One region of the Bradyrhizobium sp. 26S5 genome, then DNA from elsewhere that is predicted to be linked to it. Evidence: predicted binding sites of a transcription regulator. Region 1 holds the regulator's gene; each other region holds the start of a gene.
The links. Region 1 encodes PhoB, which activates phosphate uptake and scavenging genes when phosphate is short. Its sites were predicted from a motif close to TGTCATNNANCTGTCAT; they were not measured.
Positions count from the first base shown of each region.

Region 1 (6,280 bases):
CCTCCGAAGGCGCAAGCCGGAATGGCGCCCGGTCAACTGCGTCAGTGAAGATCGCTTCGGGGCGTAGCGGTTTGCGTGGCTTTCACATAGTAAAGAGGGGATTGGCGTGGCAGACATGGCTGTTCAGAGCGATGTGATGGAAGCCGCGGGACCGTACGATCGCGCCAAGGCCCTCAGCGCCTTCAAGCTGGGTGATCTCACCTTCTATTGGATCACCCGCATCTCGGCGATTTCGGTTCTGTTGATCCTCGGCGGCATCATCCTGTCGCTGATCGTCGGCGCCTGGCCGGCGATGAAGGAATATGGTTTCGCCTTCCTCTGGACGCAGCGCTGGGCACCCTCGGCCGATCCGCCGGTGCTCGGCGCGCTCGGCCCGATCTACGGCACGCTGATCACCTCGGTCATCGCGATGATGATCGCGATCCCGGTCGGCATCGGCATCGCCATCTTCCTCACCGAACTCTGCCCGCAAATGCTGCGCCGCCCGATCGGCATCGCCATCGAGCTGCTAGCCGGCATCCCCTCGATCATCTACGGCATGTGGGGCTTCTTCGTGCTGGGCCCGTTCCTGGCCAACACGTTCCAGCCGTTCATGATCCGGATCTTCGAAGGCGTGCCCGTGCTGGGTGCGGTGTTCGGAGGCCCGCCGTCCTATCTCAGCCTGTTCAACGCCGCGCTGATCCTTGCGATCATGGTGCTGCCCTTCATCACCGCGATCTCGGTCGACGTGTTCAAGACCGTGCCGCCGGTGCTGAAGGAGGCCGCCTACGGCATGGGCTGCACCACCTGGGAAGTCGTCCGCAGCGTCGTGATCCCCTACACCCGGGTCGGCGTGATCGGCGGCGTCATGCTGGCGCTCGGCCGCGCACTCGGTGAGACCATGGCGGTGACCTTCATCATCGGCAACTCGTTCCGCATCTCGTCGTCGATCTTCGCGCCGGGCACCACGATCTCGGCCGCGATCGCCTCCGAATTCGCCGAGAGCGACGGCCTGCACCAGTCCGGCCTGATCCTGCTCGGCTTGCTGCTGTTCGTGCTGACCTTCTTCGTGCTCGCCGGCGCGCGATTGATGCTGATGCGGCTTGAAACGAAGGCGGGGAAGTAGCGCCATGAACCCGATCTACAAATCCCGCCGCCGCAGCGACATCGTCATCCGCGCACTCTGCGTCGGCGCGGCGCTGTTCGGCGTCACCTGGCTGGCGCTGATCCTGTTCACGCTGCTCTACAACGGCCTCGCCGGCCTCAGCGTGCAGCTGTTCACCCAGAACACGCCGCCGCCGGGCTCGACCGACGGCGGTCTGCTCAACGCCATCGTCGGCTCGGTCATCATGACCGTGATCGGCGTCGGCATCGGTGCGCCGCTCGGCCTGTTCGCCGGCACCTACCTCGCCGAATACGGCAAGAACGACAAGCTCACCTCGGTGATCCGCTTCATCAACGACATCCTGCTCAGCGCGCCCTCGATCATCATCGGCCTGTTCATCTATGGTGCGGTCGTGGTGCCGATGCGCGGCTTCTCGGCGATCGCAGGCGCGCTCGCGCTCGCTGTGATCGTGATCCCGGTCGTGCTGCGCACCACCGAGGACATGCTGCTGCTGGTGCCCAATCCGCTGCGCGAGGCGGCCTCCGCGCTCGGCCTGCCGCGCTCGCTGGTGATCAAGCGGATCGCTTATCGTGCAGCGCGATCCGGCTTGATCACCGGCGTGCTGCTGGCGACCGCCCGCGTCGCCGGCGAAACCGCGCCGCTGCTGTTCACCGCGCTGTCGAACCAGTTCTTCAGCTGGGATTTGACCAAGACCATGGCCAACCTGCCGGTGACCATCAACAACTTCGTGCAGAGCCCCTACGCCTACTGGAAAGAGCTGGCGTGGAGCGGTGCGCTGCTCATCACATTCACTGTGCTCGCGCTGAACATCGGCGCGCGCATCCTTGGTGCCGAAAGGGCCGCAAAATGACCGAGCTTTCCGTCTCCACGACTGCCGCGAGCCACGTTCCCCAGGTGCCGCTGCCGGAAGCGCCGCCGAAAGTCACGGTGCGCAACCTCAACTTCTATTACGGCGAGCACCACGCGCTGAAGAACATCAACCTGACGCTCGGCACCAACCGCGTCACGGCGTTCATCGGCCCGTCCGGCTGCGGCAAGTCGACCTTGCTGCGCATCTTCAACCGGATGTATGACCTCTATCCAGGCCAGCGCGCGGTCGGCCAGCTGATGCTGGACCAGACCAACATTCTCGATCCCAAGCTCGACCTCAATCTGCTGCGTGCGCGGGTCGGCATGGTGTTCCAGAAGCCGACGCCGTTCCCGATGACGATCTACGAGAACATCGCCTTCGGCATCCGCCTCTACGAGAAGATCTCGAAGTCCGAGATGGACGACCGGGTCGAGAAGGCGCTGCGCGGCGGCGCGCTGTGGAACGAGGTCAAGGACAAGCTGAACGCCTCCGGCCTGTCGCTCTCCGGCGGCCAGCAGCAGCGGCTGTGCATCGCACGCACCGTGGCGGTGCGTCCCGAGGTGATCCTGTTCGACGAGCCGTGCTCGGCGCTCGACCCGATCTCGACCGCCAAGGTCGAGGAGCTGATCCAGGAGCTCTCCGAGGACTACACGATCGCGATCGTCACCCACAACATGCAGCAGGCGGCGCGCGTCTCCGACAAAACCGCCTTCATGTATCTCGGCGAGCTGATCGAGTTCGACGACACCAACAAGATTTTCACCTCGCCGAGCGATCGACGCACGCAGGACTACATCACCGGCCGGTTCGGCTGAGGAGACAAGCGATGGCTTCTGAACATACCGCCAAGGCATTCGACAGCGACCTGCAGGAGTTGACCCGCCTGGTCGCCGAGATGGGCGGCCTCGTCGAGCGCATGATCACCGAGTCGGTCGACGCGCTGATCCGCCGCGACGTCGCGCTGGGCAAGCGCGTGGTCGCCGCCGACATCGAGATCGACAATCTGCAGCGCGTCATCGAGGAGCGCGCGGTGCTGACGATCGCTCGCCGCCAGCCGATGGCGATCGACCTGCGCGAGATCGTCAGCGCGATGCGCGTCGCGACTGACCTCGAGCGGATCGGCGACCTCGCCAAGAACATGGGCAAGCGCGTCGCGGCGCTGGAGAGCGATTTCCAGCCGCTGAAGTTGATCCGCGGCCTCGAGCACATGACCGATCTCGTACTGTCTCAGGTCAAGTCGGTGCTCGACGCCTATGCCGCGCACGATCTGCCGGCGGCGATGAACGTCTGGAAGGGCGACGAGGAGGTCGATGCGATCTGCACCTCGCTGTTCCGCGAGCTGCTTACCTACATGATGGAGGATCCGCGCAACATCTCGTTCTGTATCCATCTGATGTTCTGCGCCAAGAACATCGAGCGGATCGGCGACCACGCCACCAATATCGCCGAGACCGTGTTCTACATGATCGAGGGCCAGCAGATCACCGACAAGCGTCCGAAGGGCGATATGACCAATTTCGCCACCACGGTGCCGGGCAACTAGGGCATGATCCGCATCGGCGGAACCGGATTGTCGTCGCGACAAACCGTTTCCACGGGGAATATGCTCAGGGGTTGAGTGTTTCGGTTTGCGTTTGGGCAACGGATCACCACAGAGAAAGAACTTAGACCGATGAGCGCACGCATTCTGGTAGTCGAAGACGAGGAAGCGCTGACGACGCTGTTGCGCTACAACCTCGATGCGGAAGGCTACGACGTCGAAACGGTGGGACGCGGCGACGACGCCGACACCAGGTTGAAGGAGCGCATCCCCGACCTCGTGGTACTCGATTGGATGCTGCCGGGCCTGTCCGGCATCGAGCTGTGCCGCCGTCTGCGGGCGCGGCCCGAGACCAAGCAGCTTCCGATCATCATGCTGACCGCGCGCGGCGAGGAGAGTGAGCGCGTGCGCGGGCTTGCCACCGGCGCCGACGATTACATCGTCAAGCCGTTCTCGGTGCCCGAGCTGCTCGCGCGGGTGAAGGGCCTGCTGCGCCGTGCGAGCCCGGAGCGGCTTGCCACCGTGCTGACCTATGGCGATATCGAACTCGACCGCGAGAAGCGCCGCGTGGCGCGCTCCGGCCGCCCGATCGATCTCGGGCCGACCGAATATCGTCTGCTCGAATTCTTCCTCGAGCATCCCGGCCGGGTGTTCAGCCGCGAGCAGCTGCTCGACAGCGTCTGGGGCCGCGACATCTATATCGACGAGCGCACCGTCGACGTGCATATCGGCCGCCTGCGCAAGTTGCTCAATCCGGGCCGCGAGCAGGATCCGATCCGCACCGTGCGCGGCGCCGGCTACGCGCTCGACGACCGCTTCGCGAAGGCCGAGCCGCAGCCGTAAGGCCGCGCGGCATTCACAAGCCGCAACACGGCGTCGTCCCGGCGAAAGCCGGGACCCATACGCCGCGGCCGGCGCAATGGGCAAGTGGCCAGACAGCTTTCTAACAACACCCATTCGTGGTTATGGGTCCCGGCCTGCGCCGGGACGACGCCGGTGATGCATCCGGGCGACGAGCCACAAAAAAATCCCCGCTTTCACGGGGATTTCTTTTTCAGTCCTACGCCAGTTTCCCGAGTGCTCACTTGATCTGCGGTTTCGCCGACGGCCGGCGGCGATCGCCGGCGGGCTGGTAGGCGACGCGCGAGTGGTGTGCGCAATAGGGCAGGCCGCCGAGCGCCTTGCCGCCGCAGAAGAAGAATTCCGGGCTCGAGGGATCGCCGACCGGCCAGTGGCAGGTGGCTTCGTTCAGCTCGAGCAGCGACAGCCGCTGGCTCATCGGCACCACGTTGTCGTAGGAGATCGGATCGGGCTCCATCTCGACCTCGAAGGCATGCGCCAGCGCGGTGTTGCCGCGCGAGACCGGACGCGCCACCCGCATCATGTGCTGGGCGGGGCGGGCCTTGCGCTGCCGCGGCGCCGCCGTGGAGGGGGCCTTGGCGCGGCCGGAGAGGCCGAGCCGATGCACTTTGCCGATCACGGCGTTTCGCGTCACATTGCCAAGTTCCGCGGCGATCTGGCTGGCCGAGAGGCCAGACTCCCAGAGCTTCTTCAGCTGCTCGACGCGATCGTCGGACCAGGTCAATACAGTCATCGCATTCTTCCTTTCGCATGGCGCCGGCCAGTCATTGGAGCGACGCTGCGAGCCAAATCCGGGTCAAAATCCCAGCGGCCAGAATCCCTTAGCCCTCGCCGGGCGCGGTTTTGAGCCCGAACGTTTACGTGTGACACGAAGGCTACTTAGAGGGTCCAGTACTGCCGCACGAGATGTCGTACCCGACAGGCCAAACGCTACAATATGGCGTGACTCTGGCGCAAGAGTCCGCGGCCGTGCGTCCACATGTTCCCACAAAGTTAAGCACTGCAATGAGGCTTTTCCACCGCACCGGAATGCTCCGGATTGCGCTCGTTCCGCATCGCAGGAAGGTCGGCAAAGGCCGGCTGCTGGCGATTGACACCTACTGGCCGCAGCATAGAATGCCTGTACGTGCCGCCCGCAAAGGCGGCCGTTTTGTTTTCCGAAGCTGGCCGTTGCTGCACTGGCGTCAAGCCGCCCGGCAATTGTCGGCTTCAAACCGGCAGTGAACGCCATGACCAACAGCGCCTCGTCGCATCTGCTCCCCGTCTTCGCCCGGGTCGATCTCGGCTTCGAGCGCGGCGAGGGCGCCTGGCTGATCGCAACCAACGGCGACCGCTATCTCGATTTCACCTCGGGCGTTGCGGTGAACGCGCTCGGGCATGCGCATCCGCATCTGGTCAAGGCGCTGCAGGAACAGGCGACCAAGCTCTGGCACATGTCGAACCTGTTCAAGAGCCCGGACGGCGAGGCGCTGGCCGCCCGGCTGTGCGAGCAGAGCTTTGCCGACTTCGTGTTCTTCTGCAATTCCGGCGCAGAGGCGATGGAAGGCGTGATCAAGCTGGTCCGCCACTATCACTTCTCCAAGGGCCATCCCGAGCGCTACCGCATCATCACCTTCGAAGGTGCCTTCCATGGCCGCACGCTGGGTACGCTGGCCGCGACCGGCTCGCCAAAATATCTCGAGGGTTTTGGCCCGCCGATGGACGGCTTCGACCAGGTGCCGCACGGCGACATCGAGGCGGTGAAGAAGGCGATCGGCCCGCATACCGCCGGCATCCTGATCGAGCCGGTGCAGGGCGAGGGCGGCGTGCGCTCGGCGCCGCAGGCGTTCTTCAAGGCGCTGCGCGCGCTGTGCGACGAGCATGGCCTGCTGCTCGCATTCGACGAGGTGCAGACCGGTATGGGCCGCACCGGCGATCTTTTCGC
Region 1 is NZ_CP145948.1:8,738,253-8,744,532, reverse strand. Features, by position in the region: gene pstC (phosphate ABC transporter permease subunit PstC) at 116-1,105, shown strand; gene pstA (phosphate ABC transporter permease PstA) at 1,110-1,955, shown strand; gene pstB (phosphate ABC transporter ATP-binding protein PstB) at 1,952-2,770, shown strand; gene phoU (phosphate signaling complex protein PhoU) at 2,782-3,498, shown strand; gene phoB (phosphate regulon transcriptional regulator PhoB) at 3,628-4,338, shown strand; gene V5279_RS41385 (GcrA family cell cycle regulator) at 4,577-5,089, opposite strand; gene V5279_RS41380 (aspartate aminotransferase family protein) at 5,586-6,280, shown strand, end outside.

Region 2 (6,280 bases), 1.1 Mb from region 1:
CCGATGTCGATCTCGCCGCCGGTGATGGTCTCGAGCCCCGCGACCATGCGCAGCAGCGTGGACTTGCCGCAGCCGGATGGACCGACCAGCACGCAGAACTGGCCGTCGCCGACGTCGACATCGACGCCCTTGATGGCCTCGAAGCCGCCGGGATAGGTCTTGCGGACGCTGCGCAGCGTGACGTTAGCCATTACTTTTCCGTCTCCACCAATCCGCGCACGAACAGTTTCTGCATCGCGACCACGACGAACACCGGCGGCAGCATCGCCAGCAGCGCGGTCGCCATCACCACCGGCCATTCGGTCAGCGCGTCGGTCGTGGTGATCATCTTGCGAATGCCGACCTGGATGGTCTGCATGTCGTCGCGCGTGGTGATCAACAACGGCCAGAGATACTGATTCCAGCCGAGGATAAACAGGATCACGAACAGCGCGGCCATGTTGGTGCGCGACAGCGGCAGTAGCGTATCCCAGAAGAAGCGGAACGGGCCCGCGCCGTCGATCCGCGAGGCCTCGAGCAGTTCATCCGGCACGGTCATGAAGAACTGCCGGAACAGCAGCGTTGCGGTGGCCGAGGCGATCAGCGGCAGCGACAGGCCGGCATAGCTGTCGAGCAGATGCAGATCGGCGACGATCTTGTAGGTCGGGTAGATGCGCACCTCGACCGGCAGCATCAGGGTGATGAAGATGATCCAGAAGATCGCTATCCGGAAGGGAAATCGGAAATACACGATCGCGTAGGCCGAGATGATCGAGATCGCGATTTTGCCGACCGCGATCAGGAGCGCCATGATCAGCGAGTTCAGCATCATGTTGAGCACCGGCTCGCGGGTCGAGCCGCTCGTGCCGACAAACAGCGTCTGGTAGTAGGTCTCGAGGAAGTGGCCGCCCGGCAACAGCGACATCTGTCCGTTGGCGATGACCGCGTTGTCCTGGGTCGAGGCGACGATCGCGAGATAGACCGGGAAGGCAACGATCGCGATCCCGATCCACAGGATGGCGTGAGCCAGATAGCGCTGGAAGCCTTCCTCCTCGACCATCAGTAGGTCACCTTGCGTTCGACGAAGCGGAACTGGATGCCGGTCAGCACGACGACGATGACCATCAGGATGACCGACTGCGCCGCCGAGGAGCCGAGATTGCCGCCGAGCAGACCGTCGGTATAGACCTTGTAGACCAGCGTCTCGGTCGCCTTGCCCGGACCGCCGCGGGTCATGGTGTCGATGATGCCGAAAGTGTCAAAGAAGGCGTAGACGATGTTGATGACCAGGAGGAAGAAGATGGTCGGCGACAGCAGCGGGAAGATCACGGTCCAGAACCGCCGCATCGGACGGGCGCCGTCGATCGCGGCGGCTTCGATCACGCTCTTCGGGATGCTCTGCAGGCCGGCGAGGAAGAACAGGAAATTGTAGGAGATCTGCTTCCAGGCCGCGGCGAGGATGATCAGGGCCGCCGCCTGGTCGCCGTTGAGCAGCGGATTCCAGTCGATGCCCATGCCGCGCAAATAGCGCGACAGCACCCCGAGCGAGGGGTGCAGCATGAACACCCAGAGCACGCCGACCACCGGCGGAGCCACCGCGTAGGGCCAGATCAGCAGCGTGCGGTAGAGCGTCGAGCCGCGCAGCGGCCTGTCGGCCATCACCGCGAGCAGCAGTGCGAACGACAGCGAGGAGACCGCGATCGCGAACGAGAACACGAAGGTCCTGACGATCGCCGCGAAATAGGTCGCGTCCTTGAACAGTTCGAGATAGTTCTCGAACCAAACGAAGCTGGTGGACAGGCCGAAGGCGTCCTGCAGCAGGAAGGACTGGATCACCGCCTGCACGGCCGGCCAGTAGAAAAAGATCAGGACGATCGCGAGTTGCGGAGCAACCAGCGCGTAAGGCAACAGCTTTGATTGGAAAATCGCTTGCTTTTGCATGGTCTCGGCAAAAAGGGCAGGCCGCGAGGTCGCGGCCTGCCGGGGGATGGCCCTAAAGCGCGACGAGATCGTCGCGCTTTAGCTCGTCGTTTGGGCATGATCTTTCCGGAAAACCGCTTCGCACTTTTCCGGATCATGCCGAAGGCATCATGTCAGCGGACGGCGGTCTTTTCAAACTGCCGCAGCATCTGGTTGCCGCGCTCGACGGCGGCGTCCAGCGCCTGCTTGGCGGTCTTCTTGCCGGCCAGCGCCTGCTCGATCTCCTCCGACCACATGTCGCGCAGCTGCACCATGTTGCCGAGGCGCAGACCGCGGGAATTCTCGGTCGGCTCCTTGTTGGTGAGTTCAAGCAGCGGGGTCTCGAGATAGGGCTGGTCCTTGTAGAAGCCCTCTTCCTTGGCCTTGGCATAGGCTGCCTTGGTGATCGGCAGATAGCCCGAGGCCTTGTGGATCCAGATCTGGCGGTCGGTGTCCGAGAGGAAGGTCAGGAACTTGGCCACGCCCTTGTATTCCTCGGCCGATTTGCCGCCCATGACCCAGAGCGAGGCGCCGCCGATGATCGAGTTCTGCGGCGCGCCCTTGACGTCGGGATAGTACGGCATCGGCGCCGCGGTGAAGTTGAACTTGGCCTGCGCCTTGACGTTGCCGAAGAAGGCCGACGAGGTCAGATAGATCGGGCACTCACCCGAGGTGAAGCGGCCTTCGCCGGTGTTGGTGCGGCCGGCATAGTCGTAGATCTTGTCCTTCTGCAACTCGACCAGAGTCTCGAGGTGCTTGACCTGCAACGGGCCGTTGAATTCGAGCACGGTGTCGAAGCCGTCGAGGCCGTTGGCCTTGCTGGCGAGCGGCACGTTGTGCCAGGCCGACAGCTGCTCGAGATTGACCCAGGTGACCCAGGAGCCGGAGAAGCCGCAGGTGGCGTAGCCGGCCGCCTTCAGCTTCTTGGCGTCATCGAACAGTTGCGGCCAGGTCTTCGGAATCTCCGCGATGTTGGCCTTCTTCAGCGCGTCGAGATTGACCCACATCACGGTCGACGACGAGTTGAAGGGGAATGACAGCATCTCGCCCTTCGAGGTCGAGTAGTAGCCGGTGATCGCGGGCAGGTAGACGCTCGGATCGAACTTCTCGCCGGCATCGGCCATCAGCTTGTAGACCGGTTTGACGGCGCCGGTGGCGGCCATCATCGTCGCGGTGCCGACCTCGAACACCTGCATGATATGCGGCGCGTTGCCGGCGCGGAAGGCGGCGATGCCGGCGTTCATGGTGTCGGCGTAGCCGCCCTTGTAGGTCGGGATGACCTTGTAGTCGGATTGCGCGGCGTTGAAGTCGTTGGCCAGCTTGACGATGACGTCGTTGTTGGCGCCGGTCATCGCGTGCCACCACTGAATCTCGGTCACCGCAAATGCTGGCGACGCGAATGCAAGCGCGGCAGCGGCTGCCGCAGCAGCGCCGAGTCGTCGAAAGATCATCAAAACCCCTCCCGGTTGGAACGCCATCTTTCGTTGCGCGCGTTAACAGCGCCGGATGACGTTCAAATGACCGTATAAACGAAAGTCATGGTAGGGGGGAAGCCGAAGCAAAGGGAAGCGGTAAAAAAGGCGGAGATTGCGGCCGCGTCCGTGCGGTGCAACGCCGGACGCGACGTTGCACCGCAGAGCAGGCGTGAGGTTTAGCGCTTGCGCTGGGGACCGCAGACCACGCCCTTTTCAACCAGGCCGTTGATCTCGTCCTTGGAGTAGCCGAACTCGCCGAGCACTTCCGCGGCGTGCTGGCTGAACTTCGGCGGCGTGCGGCGCAGGCTCGGCTTGGTGCGTTCGAGGCGGATCGGCGAGGCGACGCCCTTGTACCAATCCTTCTCGATGACGTCGCCGCGATGGATCGTGTGCGGGTTGGTCAGCGCCTGGTCGATCTTCTGCACCGGGCCTGCCGGCAGGCCGGCCGCGAGCAGCCGGTTGCACAGCGGCTCGGCCTCGTGCTGGCTGAACACCGCGGCAAGCTCCGCCCGCAGCGCATCGCGGTTGGCGATGCGGTCCTTGTCGCGGGCAAAGCGCGGATCGGTGCCGAGCTCCGGCTTGCCGATTTCCTTGGCGAGCTTGCGGAAGGTGCCGTCATTGCCGACGCCGATGAAGATGTTGTCGGTCTTGGTCGGGAAGATCGCGTAGGGCACGAGGTTGGGATGCTCGTTGCCGGTGAGCGACGGCGGCTTGCCGTGCATGAAATAGTTCGCGGTGTGCGGATGCATGATCGCAAGCCCGGTCTCGTACAGCGTGGTCTCGATGAACTGGCCGAGCCCCGAACGCTGCCGCTCCGACAGCGCCATCAGGATGCCGATCGCCGCATAGAGACCGGTGGTGATGTCGACCAGCGGCACGCCGATGCGCATCGGGCCGCTCTCCGGCGAGCCGGTGGCCGCGATCATGCCGGTCATCGCCTGGATGATCGCATCATAGCCCGGATTGCCGCCGCGCGGGCCGTCGGCACCGAAGCCGGAGATCCGGCAATGCACGAGGCGCGGAAACTTCGCGCGCAGCACGTCGTTGCCGATGCCCCATCTGTCGAGCGTGCCCGGCTTGAAATTCTCGATCAGCACGTCGGCGGTCTCGAGCATCTTCATCAGCACGACGCGTCCGCCCTCGGAGGCGAGGTCGAGGCCGATCGAGCGCTTGTTGCGGTTGATGCCGACGAAATAGGCCGCGTCTTCCTCGTGGAAGGGAGGGCCCCAGTCGCGCACCTCATCGCCGGCGGGCGGCTCGACCTTGATCACGTCGGCGCCGTGGTCGGCGAGGATCTGGGTGCAATACGGGCCGCCGAGCACGCGCGTCAGATCGATCACGCGCAGTCCGGTCATCGCGCCCGTAGCCGCTGGGGTATTCATGGAAGCAACCTTCGCTCAGTTGGGACTCAAAAACGAGGTCCCAGAGCTAACGGTCTTCGGGCGAGGCAGCAATGCTCCCGTCCGCGCAGGCCCATGCAGTGGGCCGCGCCTGCGTTCGCCAAGCGAACTGGCATTCGAAATGCAATGATCTCCTGCAAATGCAATGGTCCGCCACGCTGATGTGGCGGACCATTGGCGGAAGGCGAATTAGACGACGCTCAGCTTGACGTCGACATTGCCGCGGGTCGCGTTGGAATAGGGGCACACCTGGTGGGCCTTTTCGACCAGCGCTTCGGCCTCGGCCCGGGGAAGGCCGGGCAGCGAGACGGCGAGCTCGACGGCGAGGCCGAAGCCGCCTGCAGAGCGCGGGCCGATACCGACCGTCGAGGTCACCGAGGCGTCGGCAGGAACCTTCGGGCCGCCCTGCGAGGCCACGAACTTCATGGCGCCGATGAAGCAGGCCGCATAGCCGGCCGCGAACAGCTGCTCCGGATTGTTGCCGGCGCCGCCGCCGCCACCGAGCTCCTTCGGGGTGGTGAGCTTGACGTCGAGCGCGCCGTCGAGCGTCGCCGCATGGCCGTCGCGGCCGCCGGTTGCCTTGGCGCTGGTCTTGTAGAGCACGTTCACAGACATGGTGGTCTCCCTTGGGTTTGGACTTCGGTGGACTTGAGTTCGTGTTCGACGAACGATATATTGCACGCAATTAGATTGCGCACAATATAAAATATGTGGCCTCACATTTAATTGTTCGCAATTGAATCCCGGCTCCCGTGAGCCCAGAATGACCCGGAAACGAGATGGATTCGATGGGAATCATGGTCAGGAAACCAACGGCGGCGGATCAGGCGCTGCGGCTCGATAACCAGATCTGCTTTGCGGTCTATTCGACCGCGCACGCCTTCAACCGCGTCTACAAGCCGCTGCTCGACCGGCTTGGGCTGACCTATCCGCAGTATCTCGTGATGCTGGCGCTGTGGGAGCGCGACGACGTGCCGGTGAAGCACCTCGGCGAGCGCCTGTTCCTGGATTCCGGCACGCTGACGCCGCTGCTCAAGCGGCTCGAGGCGGCCGAACTGATCAAGCGGACCCGCAGCACCGAGGACGAGCGCCAGGTCCTGATCGCGCTGACGCCGCAGGGCCACGCGCTGCGCGAAAAGGCCAAGGCCGTTCCGCAGTCGATCCTCGCGGCATCGGACTGCACGGTCGGCGAGTTACTGGCGATGAAGGATGAGATCGTCGCGCTGCGCGACCGGCTGAATGCAGTGCTGGGGGAGTAGGGGGCGGTCTCTTGTCCGGGAACGCGGCGCACCCTGTCATGGCATGGCTTAGTCATAACAAGGCTGAGTCATGGCAAGGCTAAGTCATGGCAAGGCTGGCACTCTGCAGGTCTTGCACTGGAAATCGTTGCCGCGTTCGTCGTGAAGAATCTCGAAGCCCTCCGGGATCAGATCGATCCGATTTCTAAAGGGGAGGATCTCCGAGAGC
Region 2 is NZ_CP145948.1:132,655-138,934, forward strand. Features, by position in the region: gene V5279_RS00635 (sn-glycerol-3-phosphate import ATP-binding protein UgpC) at 1-191, opposite strand, end outside; gene ugpE (sn-glycerol-3-phosphate ABC transporter permease UgpE) at 191-1,039, opposite strand; gene ugpA (sn-glycerol-3-phosphate ABC transporter permease UgpA) at 1,039-1,920, opposite strand; gene ugpB (sn-glycerol-3-phosphate ABC transporter substrate-binding protein UgpB) at 2,073-3,389, opposite strand; gene V5279_RS00655 (CaiB/BaiF CoA-transferase family protein) at 3,590-4,795, opposite strand; gene V5279_RS00660 (organic hydroperoxide resistance protein) at 5,003-5,428, opposite strand; gene V5279_RS00665 (MarR family transcriptional regulator) at 5,611-6,072, shown strand.
Region 2: ugpB (sn-glycerol-3-phosphate ABC transporter substrate-binding protein UgpB) is a predicted target of PhoB. The motif match lies at 3,445-3,461, and genes of this name have one in related genera.

Region 3 (6,280 bases), 4.1 Mb from region 1:
ACGATCTCCTGCAACTATCACGAACGCCAGACCCTGATCCCGCAATTCACTGCGCGGCTGCGGGCCGGCGCGCCGCAGGTTCGTCTTGTCCTGCTCGACGCCGCCGGCCACGGCGACGTCCATCTCAAGCAGAACCAATGCGACATCGTGCTCGGTCCGGTCGGCATCGTCGGCGACAACTTCTTTAGACGCCACATCCTCACCGATCACTATGTCTGCGTGATGGATCCGGCCCATCCGCTGGCGCGCGGCCGGGTCGCGCTGTCGGCCTATGCGAAGGCCGAGCATGTCTTCATCACCCACAGCGGCGAGTGGCAGCCGCTTTATCTCGAGGCGCTGAGGGCGAAGCAGATCGAGATCGAGCCGGTGGTCAGCCTTCCGAACCACGACAGTCTGGAGCGCATCATCGCCGGCACAAGGCTGGTCGGACCATCCCGCATCATCTGGCGCGGGCGATGCGCGGCGGCCTGCATGTCGGTGCGCTGCCGTTCCGCGTGCCGGTCTCGATCGACATGTACTGGAGCGCAAGGACGGCCAAATCCGGCCTGCACAAATGGGCGCGCGGCCTGCTCGCCGAGGAAGCCCGGGCTTATGCTGCCTGAGCCGCAGTCTTTGAAGACGGCCGTCGCGAAACGTCCTCCATCACGCAGCAAGGCCCGCGCTGGCGGCGCGGGCCTTGCGTGTTTCTTGCGTGTCTTGCGAGAGCCGCCGCGGCTCTCGCGGGTCAGAACACCCGCGAGAAGATCACGTAGAGGCAGCCCGACAGCAGGATCGCGGCGGGGAGCGTCAGCACCCAGGCCATCACCATGTTTCTGATGGTGGCGACCTGGAGGCCGGAGCCGTTGGCCGCCATCGCGCCGGCGACGCCTGACGACAGCACGTGTGTGGTCGAGACCGGCAGGCCGAACATGTCGGCGGCGCCGATGGTGGCGGCGGCAACGAGTTCGGCCGATGCACCCTGTGCGTAGGTGAGATGGGTCTTGCCGATCTTCTCACCGACCGTGACGACGATGCGCTTCCAGCCGATCATGGTGCCGAGGCCGAGCGCGATCGCGACCGCAACCTTCACCCAGGTTGGGATGAATTTGGTGGCGCTGTCGAGCGAGGCCTTGTAGGCGTTCAGGGTCGCGACCTCTTCCTTGCTGAGGTCGTTTTCCTTGTCCTTCATCAGGAAGCGGATCGCCTCCGAGGTCAGGTACATGTCGTTACGGGTGTTGCCGACGACTTCCGCCGGCACCTTGTTCAGCGAACCGTACTTCTGCACCTGGTCGCCGACGTCCTTCACCAGCACCGACAGCGAGGGATAGGTGCCTTCGCTGATGTGGTGCGACGAGACGTATTGGGTCACCGCCGGGCGGGGATCGCCGATGATGCTGTGGCCGGCGCCCTTGGCCGCGACCACCTTGGAGGCGGCCTCCGAGGTCTTCTGGAACTGGGCCACCTGGCTCTCCGGCAGCGCGCGGTTCAGAGCGTAGGCGGTCGGCACGGTACCGATCAGGATCAGCATGATCAGGCCCATGCCCTTCTGGCCGTCGTTCGAGCCGTGGGCGAAGCTGACGCCGGTACAGGTCAGGATCAGCAGGCCGCGGATCCAGAGCGGGGGCGCCTTGTTGCCTTCCGGCGCGGCGTAGAGCGCCGGGTTCCGGACGATCACCTTCAGCAGCAGCAGCAGCCCGGCGGCGCAGATAAAGCCGACCAGCGGCGACAGCAGAAGCGCGTAGCCGATCTCGGTGGCCTTGCCCCAATCCACGCCCGAGGTGCCGTCACGGCCGCGCAACAGCGCGTTGGCGACGCCGACGCCGATGATCGAGCCGATCAGCGTGTGCGAGGAGGAGGCGGGCAGGCCGAAATACCAGGTGCCGAGATTCCACAGGATCGCGGCGATCAACAGCGCGAACACCATGGCAAAGCCGGCGCTGGAGCCAACCTGCAGGATCAATTCCACCGGCAGCAGCGAGACGATGCCGAACGCCACCGCGCCGGTCGAGGTCAAGACGCCGAGGAAGTTGAACAGGCCGGACCACATCACCGCAGCTTCCGCCGGCAGCGAGTGGGTGTAGATCACGGTGGCCACCGCGTTGGCGGTGTCGTGGAAGCCATTCACGAACTCGAAGCCGAGCGCGATCAACAACGCGACCAGCAGCAGCAAGTAGGGCAGGTAGGAGGTGACCCTGGTGCCGGTGGCGTCGACGTCCGAATAGATGCTGTAGGCAACGTACAAAAGTCCCGCGGCAAGGATGCCGAAGAAGATGATCATCGTGAGCGGGTTAAAACCCTTGTCGAGATTGGGCCGCGACGCCGGCTGTATCGGCGCTCCATCGGCCAGCGATGAATTGAGTGTAATGTCGGTCATTCTGACGCCCCTCGTAGTTGGAGGGGCATTTTTGACTGATGGAGTTGAAGGTTAGATGACAAGCTCAACGTTGTTTTGCGCAGCGCAAGCAGGTGCTTGAATCCGCGCCATGCGTCATGCGCTGAATCTTGCTGCTTCTCCTTGAAATCGTTTGAACAGTCCCGCGAATACGGACACGACGGGACTGGCGCGCGCGGTGGATATCGCACGATCATTCGTGCGCATCGTCGGTCCAGGACGGCTGTTTCGGGAGTGAGGATGAGGTGGCGCGCCGCACGATCGGGGCTAGCAAACCGCGCAGCGCGCCCGCCTCAGGGTACGTCATGGCGTGAACATGACGCCCGATGCCCGTAGACACGTGAGGGTATCACGGATCAATTCAAGGTTGTAGGGATTTATCAGCGTTTTGAACAATTTCACGTTGAAGTGTGATCCTGCAGTTCCCCCGGAACTCAAGCCGCGTGGGCTGAATTGCGCAGCTGATTTGCGGCGATTTTCAGATCGTCGATAAAGCGTTGATATTCCAGCGCCTTGGCTTTCTCGTCGGGCAGCCGCAACAGATAGGACGGGTGTACGGTGACCAGCACCCTGGTTCCGTCATGCTCGATCAGCTGGCCGCGGTTCCTGTGGATAGGTGTGATCTTGCCGAGCACGCTCTGCGCGGCCGTGGCGCCGAGCGCCACCACGAGCTCCGGCTTGATGGCGGCGAGCTCGCGCTCATACCACTGCCGGCAGGCGCGGATCTCCGGTGTGCCCGGCTTCTGGTGCAGCCGGATCTTGCCGCGCGGCACGAACTTGAAGTGTTTCACCGCATTGGTGATGTAGACCTTGGCGCGCGCGATGCCGGCTTCCTCAAGCGCGCGATCGAGCATCTGCCCGGCGGGACCGACGAAGGGATGGCCGGCGAGATCTTCCTTGTCGCCGGGCTGCTCCCCGACCAGCATCAGCGTCGCGCCTTGCGGCCCTTCGCCGAACACGGTTTGCGTCGCGTCCTTCCACAGCGGGCAGGCGCGGCAAGCGGCGGCCTCGTCGCGCAAGGCTGCGATCGCGTCACGAGTTTGCTTGTCTTGAGTTTGCTTGTCTTGGGTTTGCTTGTCCTGGGTATGCGTGTCGCGAGCTTGCTTGCGGGGCATCGGCATATCCTGCCGCTGCTGCGGCTCGGCGGCCTTGCGTGCGATGAAGGGGCCGCTGGTCATGCGCATGGCGTCTTCGATCAGAGGTTTAATGATCGAGTCCTCGGGCAGGTTCCTCCAATAGGCCTGCGGCATCTCCATCACTTTCAGCCGCGCCGGATTGAAGCGGCCGTTGTCATGCCGCCGCCAGACCTCCTCGAGCCGGTCCTCGCTCGGAACCTCGGATTTGGCGACGCCCGGCGTGATCGAGATCGCGTGCCCGTCCCAATGTGCGCAGGCGTCGGGGGTCAGGATCGACCACGGCATGTCGGCGAAGCGGCCGGCGAAGAACGGTGCGGCATGCTCGACGATGCGATGCTCCGGCTCGAACCAGGCGACGTAATGCGCCTTCTGCTCGCGGCCGATCTCGCGGAAGCGCAGATGCGTGTGCATCCTGTCGATATCGCGATAGACCGCGCGCGCCATCGCGTGGACCTCGGCGACATCGGGATCATCAGTCGCGCTGAGCAGATCATGATGGCTGCGCAGCCGCCACAGCAGGCGATAGAGCAGGGCGAAGCGCTCGTCATTGCGATGCAGGATCGCGGTCCTTGCCAGCTCGATAAATTTGGCTGTGACGTTGAACTGCGCCTGCGGCGTATCAGGCAATTCATTCACGCAGGATGCCGACACCAGTTCGTCGTCGCTGCGCACCGTCCACGTGACGTCCGACGGCTTCACGTCATTCAGCACCAATCGCCGCGCGGCCTTGCGCCAGCCTTCGAAATCGGTGACGTTGTCGAGCACGATGATACGCATGCGATTGCTCCGTTTCCGTCACGCCGCCATTTTCCGGGCCGGCGCGCCGGACGCCGCGGGCGAACCGGCGGCGTGCAGTTCGGCCGCTCCTGAATCCCATTGATTCCGCTCATGAATCACGGAGCTCACCAATCCGATTGACTCTGCCGGCCCTGTTAGCTTTATATTAGAACATATCATGAACAAATGAGCCAGTCCCTGGTTCGGATCAGTGACGGCCTCAAATTTTGGTTGGGAAGGAGCGGCGCATATGAACGGCGCACGCACGGGTACGCTTGCGTCTCTGCGCGGCAGCATCGCGCGCATCGAGGCGCCATCGGAGGCGGCGATGCCGAACCGCATCGCGCTTGGACACGCCAGCGCGGACGCGATGCTGCGCGGCGGGCTTGCGGCGGCAACGCTGCACGAGGTGTTCGCGGCCGGCCATCAAGGCGGGGCGGCGACCGGCTTCATCGCGGGGCTTGCCGGACGGCTGTCTGCGCGCAAGCCGCTGGTCTGGGTGCGGCAGGATTTTTCCGATCGCGAAAACGGCGCGCTGTCGATGCGCGGGCTCGCCGAGCTCGGCCTCGATCCGCGCCTGCTGGTCACGGTGCGCGCCGCCGATATCGACAATGGCCTCCGCACCGCGGCCGACGCGCTCGCCTGCGATGCGCTCGGCGCCGTCGTGCTCGAGGTCTGGGGCCATGCGCGCCAGCTCGACCTCGTCGCCAGCCGCAAATTGACCCTGGCCGCGCAAGCCTCCGGCGTCACCGCGCTGGTGCTGCGGATCGCGGCAACGGCGATCCCCTCGACCGCGGAGACGCGCTGGATCGTGCGCGCGGCGCATTCGCCGCCCGGCAATGCCGCAAGCGCCTGGGGCGCGCCGCGCTTCGACGCCGAACTCGTGCGCAATCGTCATGGCCCGGTCGGGCGATGGATCATGGAATGGAAATGTGATGAGTGCCAATTCAGTGAACCGTCGGCGTATCCTCAGCCTGTGGCTGCCACGTCTGCCCATCGACCGCATCAAGCGCAAGCTCGCGCAGGACATCGTCTCGCAAGCTGATGCGCGGGACATTCGGCAGGTGGTAGGGCTCCCTCTCCCGCTTGCGGGGGAGGGTTGGGGTGGGGGTCTCGCCACGAACGACGCTCTTCGTGGGGAGAGAGCCCCCACCCGGATCGCATCTAACGATGCGATCCGGCCTCCCCCGCAAGCGGGAGAGGCGAAGAAAGAATCTCGCTTTCCGCAGCAATCGACTGAGGCCCCCAGCGTCGTCGTCGCAAAGGACCACAACGCGATCCTGCTGCACGCGATCGACGAGGCGGCGGTGCGCGCCGGGCTGTCGATCGGGCTGCCGCTCGCCAATGCGCGGGCGATCTGTCCGGAGCTCACGGTCTACGACGCCGATCCGGCCGCCGATCTGAAGACGCTGAACGACATCGCCGACTGGTGCGACCGCTTCACGCCGCTGGTCGCGCTTGATCCGCCTTACGGGCTGTTCCTCGACATCACCGGCTGCGCACATCTGTTCGGCGGCGAGCGCGCGTTGCTGCAGATCGTGACCAATGCGCTGAGCCGGCGCGGCTTTGCGGTCAGCGCTGCGATATCAGGCACCTCGATCGCGGCCCGCACGCTGACGCGTTACACTTCCGGGCAGATCGTCGCCAGCGGCGCGGAAGCAGAGGCGGTCGGCCCGCTGCCGGTGTCGGCGCTCGGCGCCGATCCTGCCGTGACCACCGGCCTGCGCCGCGCGGGCTTGAAGACCATCGGCGACGTCGCCTCACGCGCCCCGCATGAAATCTCGGCACGGTTCGGCGCCGCCTTCACCACCCTGCTCAGCCACGCGCTCGGTCAGGGCGATGCCCCGATCAGCCCGCGCAAGCCGCTGCCCGATTACATCGTCGAGAAGCGTTTCCCCGAACCGGTCTCCACCGACACCGTGATCGCGCTGACGTTACAAAGCCTCGCCAAGATGCTGGTGACGGCGATGGACAAGCAGGGCAAGGGCGCCCGGCA
Region 3 is NZ_CP145948.1:3,186,483-3,192,762, forward strand. Features, by position in the region: gene V5279_RS14745 (LysR family transcriptional regulator) at 1-816, shown strand, start outside; gene V5279_RS14750 (inorganic phosphate transporter) at 725-2,353, opposite strand; gene V5279_RS14755 (UdgX family uracil-DNA binding protein) at 2,806-4,284, opposite strand; gene V5279_RS14760 (DNA repair protein) at 4,535-5,329, shown strand; gene V5279_RS14765 (DNA polymerase Y family protein) at 5,220-6,280, shown strand, end outside.
Region 3: V5279_RS14750 (inorganic phosphate transporter) is a predicted target of PhoB. The motif match lies at 2,398-2,414, and genes of this name have one in related genera.